Regions from separate parts of the Pseudoalteromonas espejiana DSM 9414 genome, predicted to be linked through region 1. Evidence: predicted binding sites of a transcription regulator. Region 1 holds the regulator's gene; the other holds the start of a gene.
The links. The regulator LexA, encoded in region 1, represses DNA repair genes until DNA is damaged. The targets are predictions, from matches to a motif close to TACTGTATNNNNATACAGTA.

Region 1 (3,171 bases):
GTATAACTGCTTTTTTGTGCGTTGCTCATACTGAGAGGCTTTGCCGCCCTTTACCGCTGTTTTATGAGTATTACTATTGGCAATACGTGCGGCTTTTTGTTTGCTCATGCCCTCATCGCGAAGTGCATCGTACTGATCGTCGTTTTTAATTTGCGGACCATGATCTACCATTTTAGCTCTCCTTAAAAACCGTTACTTACACAAAGTGTGTATAAATTTCATTATTGATTCGCATTATTAAGCGTTTAAGCTCGCTCTGTTAAAAAGAGCAAGTTAGGTGCCAAAAGCATTAAAAAGTGAGTTTATGAGGATTAAGTAAGGATTACTGCTTAGTTGATTTGGTATAAAAGTAAAACTGCGTTAAAGTTTGCGGTGAAACTATAAGAGGGTAAAAAGCAGACAATGTCAGAAATTCAATTTTTAAATGTAGATCTGGAGCTTGAGTCTAAACAAGATATTAGTGTTTTAGTGGCTGACTTAAAGAAAAACGCGATGGTTTTGCATTATGACAAAGACGAATATCGTCAATTGGCGCGTATTGAAGCTGCGGGCGATATAAGCACGCCAGATAAAGCAATTAACCACTTATGTGAACTAATAGAATCGTGCTCGCGCAATGCGCTAAAACAGTGGCTTAGTTGCTCGCGAAGAACGTTTGATATTGGCTTTGAGTCGGGCACATCACCAAAGTGTTTTAACCAAGCCCTACATGCAGATACATTACTACGTATATCTGCAATTGGCGCAGGTATGGAAATTACAATTTACCCGATTGATAAGTAAGCTATTACTTTCGCTCAACCACTGCTGCGGTCATTTTTGATACGCAGCAAAGCTCGTTGCGGCTATTAGTAATTTTTATTTCCCAAACCGAACTGCGTTTACCAATATGAAATGCACGAGCCGTTGCTGTTAACGTCCCATTGCGTGACGCTTTTAAATGGCTTGCACTAATTTCCTGCCCTACACAGTAAAACTTTGTAAAATCAATGACAAAATTGGCAGCATAACTAGCAACCGTTTCGGCAAGTACTACATTAGCGCCGCCGTGTACCATTCCCATTGGGTTATGGTGCTCAGGAATTGCAGGCATAGTGGCAACTAGGTAATCGTCGCCTATTTCGGTTATTTCTATCCCCATGGTTTTCATTAAAGTGCCTTGACCGCTTATTCCTTCATCTAATTGTTTGCAAAGCTCTAATGTAATGGGTTGGTGCCAAATACTCATAACTACTCCTTTGAATTAAAACCTTGTTTATAGCATTTTAAATATGCAAATTTTATAATTACCTAAAATGTACACATATGTATTTAGTTTAGCTATTTAAAACACAATTTAAATTTGCGATTTTTATTTAACTGTATATACTCACAGTTAAATGTACTGTATGGAAAACCAGTTGTATGCGACCATTAACGAAACGCCAAGCTCAAATACTCGAACTAATAAAAGTTTTTATTAAAGATACTGGTATGCCTCCTACACGTGCCGAAATCGCACAAACACTAGGCTTTAAAAGTGCCAATGCTGCCGAAGAGCATCTCAAAGCGCTTGCTAAAAAGGGCGTAATTAAAATGAAACCTGGCGCAAGCCGTGGGATTCAGTTAATTGAAGAAGAAGAGCCTGAGCAATTAGGCTTACCACTTATAGGCCGTGTTGCGGCGGGTTCTCCTATTTTGGCGCAAGAACACGTGGAGAGCCATTGTAAAATTGACCCTTTAATGTTTAAACCAGCAGCCGATTTTTTACTGCGTGTAAACGGTATGAGCATGAAAGACATAGGCATTATGGACGGCGACTTACTAGCTGTACACCGTACTCAAACGGCTGAAAACGGCCAAGTTGTGGTTGCACGAGTTGATGAAGATGTAACCGTAAAACGCCTAGAAAAAGCAGGTCGCAAAGTATTATTACACGCCGAAAATGAAGAGTTTACGCCAATAGAAGTAGACCTTGAAAATGAGTCGTTTAATATTGAAGGCTTAGCCGTAGGCGTAATAAGAAACGCCGATTGGATGTAATTTAGGCCACATTAAGCAATAAATTTACAAATGCACACTTGTTAGTGTGCATTTTTGTTTTAAAACCCACCTTTTAGTAATACTAAAGCAGCCATAAAGTTATTTAAGCTGTAAACTTTTTTGCACTCGCACTTAACTCCTCTTTTATATGATACACCCCCTAGTTTTACTCGCTATTTAGCAATTAACTTGTGTTTAAGCTGGCGTAATTAAAACTTATTTTAAAATATAACTTGTTTGTTTTTTATACTAAAACTTGCTTGTTGTATGTTTTTTAGCTAATTATTAATTTGCTGGGCTAACAATAACTCACAGCTTTTCGGTTTTGAGAACACACAAATACACATTCTTTGTTGGCGCAGCTATACCAATCAAAACAAATTAGGTTGGTTAAATAATAAAAATAACGAATAGGCGTTTAAGCCGTATGCCTCTTCGCTTTGCATTAGCAATAGCATCAAAGGAGCCGTCACATGGGTAAACTGACCTCTACCTTGTGGCTTATATTGATTGTGTTTCCACAGCATGTAATGGCCAATAGCCAATACAATATGCGCAAGGGCGTAACCGATATAAGCAATAATGTATATCAGCTGCACATGACCATATTTTTAATATGTTGTGTGATTGGGGTGATAGTGTTCGCAATTATGTTTTGGGCACTGATTCATCATCGTAAATCTAAAGGGGCAGTACCTGCCCAGTTTCATGAAAGTACTAAAGTAGAAATACTTTGGACTGCCATTCCATTTGTTATTTTAATTGCCATGGCAATCCCTGCCACTAAAACACTTATTGCAATGGAAGATGCTAGCAAGGCCGATTTAACCATTAAAATTACCGGTTCGCAGTGGAAATGGCATTACGAATATATGGGCGAAGATGTAGAGTTTTACTCTATTTTGTCTACCCCCCAAGATGAAATAGCCAACCTTGCCAATAAAAATCCTAATTATTTACTTGAGGTTGATAAACCTTTAGTGCTGCCAATAAATCAAAAAGTACGTTTTTTAATGACCTCAGATGACGTTATTCACTCTTGGTGGGTACCCGATTTTGCAGTTAAAAAAGATGCCAACCCCGGATTTATAAACGAAACGTGGACCAACATTAACGAAGAAGGCATTTACCGCGGACAGTGCGCTGAGC
Region 2 (3,171 bases), 1.5 Mb from region 1:
TGTGATGAAACACATGGGGGTACTTCATTTTATAAACATAAAACCCTAGGGTATGAACGCATAACAAAAGAGCGACTCATGCCTTATAGGCAAGCTATAAAGCAACAAGCCATGGCGCAAAAGCTTCATAAAAACCCACATTACATAAATGGCAGCACAGTTTTGTTTGAGCAAGTTTACAGTGTAGAGGCAAAGCTAAATCGGGTTGTTATATATCCAAGCAACTTATTGCATTCAGGTAATATAAATGCGGCTAACGGTTATGCCTGCGATCCAATTAATGGGCGTTTAACTATAAGTAGTTTTGCTGTTTTACGTTAGTTTTTTTACCCGCTAAAGTTATTAGCACGCGCAATTTATAGCGCAGTTTAGCTTATTTAATTAAAGTGGTTACTTAGATTTTTGAGTATTAATTCTTTTTGGAGGCTAGGTGAATGCTAGAGATTGTTGCTACTGAAGACTTAAAGGCTGCCGCACAATTTACGTTTAACAATATGAAGCCCTATTACGAAATATATGCGGTAGATTGGGATGTAGAAGACATACATCAAGCAACCAAAGACCTCAAAAACTTTGATATTTTGTGTAAGGGTGAACACATAGGGGTAGTGCGTTTATCTTTCGAAGAAGGGCGTTGCCAACTTCGCGACATTCAGATTGCAGCTGCTTATCAAAATAAAGGTTATGGTGCTCACGTTATTGCTAAAGTAGTTGATATAGCTCGTCAACAAAGTATCAAATTCATAGACCTCAAAGTATTTCAGCGTAGCCCTGCATTTAAGTTATATAGCCGTATTGGATTTGCAGTCGATAGAAAAGATGTTCGCTTTTACTACATGAGCTTGCAAGTCTAATAGCTGTAGTATTAAAAGGCGCAAAGCATTTGGCTTTTGCGGTTCTTTAGTTAACTTTAGTAAGTACGACTGTATTGGCTTATGCGGGCATTAGTTTTTAGGAGAGTTAAGTGTACTTAATTAATAGTAAGTATTGGGTACTTACTGATTGCGGTGGGTTTAGGGTTTGCAATAATAGGGTCAGTAAAGCATCGACAGTTTGCTGTTTGGTCTGCTCAAAAATTTAAAAGTACATTTAGGCCTGCAGGTTTTGGCTCATTCTTATTTGGTGGCTTTTTGATTTACATAATAACGATTAGTTACCGTTAATAAGTAGGTAAGCTTTTCAAAGGTAACTAATAATTAGTGTTAACATATTCCCCAGTTTCCCTCACACTTCAAAGTTATTAAAGTATTCTTTTTGCAATTCTATAGTTAGCACTTTAGGGCGAATGCCTTGTACTAGGCTGTATACCTCTTCTTTTGTGTAACCTGCCGAATTTAAAATAAGCGCAGCCACCAACCCTGTGCGGCCAGTGCCGCCTTTGCAATGTATGGCAATGGTTTGTTTGTGTTGTATGGCTTGTAATATGTCGGTTTTGTGGGTGTTCCAGCTTGATGTAAAAGGCTGTTTGGGTGCTTCGTCGTCATTTATTGGTAAATGAAACCAAGTTATATCGTGCTTATTGCACTCATTATTAATTGTTTGTACGTTGTTTTTTTCAAGCTCCTTTTGCGGCATAAGCGATAACAGCATGTGAGTGCCAGCGGCTTTTAATGTAGCGATTGAATCCGCTAGGTTTTGCGTTTTTGTACCAGGGCAAGGCGTAAAAATAATATTTGCGCCGTTATTAAGTGATAAAACATCGTATGGGTGCGCGCTCATGGTAAGTCCTTTATTTTTAATCAATTTGCTTTTATACACTCACTATAGCGTGTTTTAGTTACAAGTTTAAGATTGAATAATAAGCATAAATACTAGATACTGTTTTTATATACAGTTGTGGCGATGTTATGAAAAAAGAATTACCAGCAAAATACTATTTAGCGCATTTTAGAGAACTTATTGAGTTTGTAACAAGTAAATGTATGCATTTACTTGAGCCCAAGCACAGCCAATTTATTAGTAAAATTAACCAGCTAGATGAGCAAAGCCAATGCATGTTGGCACGCGTGTATTCGCGCAAGCCTTATTTAGTACAGGCGCAATCGCTCAATTATGAAGAAATAACCTCGCCGCATCAGGCTATTTATACCCTAAAAACAGCGGGTATTTTATATGAGCCAAACGCGCAGCATTACAAGCTACTTATAGCGCATTTAACCAAGCCCATGCTGGTGGAGCTACTAAGTAATTATAGCGAGCAACTAAGCTTTAAAAAAAGCGCAGCTAAAGGGGCGTTGGTCACTATTGCGTGCCAATTTTTTAGTGAGCGCGCAGATGATCTTGCCCCTTTATATAGCCAGTATGTTATTAATAACCGTGAAGATTATTACGAGTATTTTGAGTTTTTATTTGCAGGGCGCTTAAGTAATGGCGATGTAAATCATCAAAACCGATTTGTTATGCGCGATTTAGGGTTAACCGCTACCCGCGAAGGGCACAGCGAGAGCTTGTCGCGCTTTAATACATTGGCTGAGGCGCAATCTAATTATGTTTTAAACCGTTACCGTTTAGCGTTTAAAAACATTGGCAAAACAGCCGGTACTGCAAAAGCTGAAACCGTGGATGATAAAACACCTTACACCGAGCTTGCGCATTTAGTTTTAGCGCAACCGGCGCACGGTGCACAAGCGCACGATATTAAAAACAAACTGCTGGTTAGGCTGTATAAACAACTTAAAAATACCGATAGCGAACTTGCCTTTAGCTTACTTGAAGGGTGCACCGATTACGCCGAAGCCCAAGAAATTCAAATAAGAGAGCAATACCGCTTAGGTAATAAAGAATGGGTAAAAGCGCAGCTAGAACAAATAATAGAAAACCCGCTCACCGATGACTTACTTTACTTTGCTGATGACTTTTTAATGCGTAAGTTTAATAAACAAACGCGTTCGCGCTTAAGCACTATGCTAGCCGACACCCAATGTGTACTTGAAATTGACGAAATTTACCGAGGCGATGTAGAGCAAGGCGTAAATGAGCATTACACCGCAAAAGGGTTAATGGTTTTTAATACCGAAAACACCTTATGGCAAAGCTTATTTGGTTTAGTATTTTGGCACGAGTTGTTTATAGAGTCGCCGTACCCGCCGTGTAATGAATTTGATATTTACCCGCAAGTTTTACAGCTTGGTAATTTTTATGAAGCACAAAGCACGCAAATTGACGCACGTT

Region 2: a site for LexA is predicted at 1,817-1,836, ahead of PESP_RS06000 (exonuclease domain-containing protein). Genes of this name have one in related genera too.

The regions. Positions count from the first base shown of each region.
Region 1 is NZ_CP011028.1:3,515,067-3,518,237, reverse strand. It holds gene PESP_RS16015 (DUF7218 family protein) at 1-171, opposite strand, end outside; gene PESP_RS16010 (hypothetical protein) at 403-783, shown strand; gene PESP_RS16005 (PaaI family thioesterase) at 788-1,228, opposite strand; gene lexA (transcriptional repressor LexA) at 1,405-2,022, shown strand; gene coxB (cytochrome c oxidase subunit II) at 2,496-3,171, shown strand, end outside.
Region 2 is NZ_CP011028.1:1,300,727-1,303,897, forward strand. It holds gene PESP_RS05985 (DUF6445 family protein) at 1-321, shown strand, start outside; gene PESP_RS05990 (GNAT family N-acetyltransferase) at 435-854, shown strand; gene PESP_RS05995 (phosphatase domain-containing protein) at 1,225-1,719, opposite strand; gene PESP_RS06000 (exonuclease domain-containing protein) at 1,848-3,171, shown strand, end outside.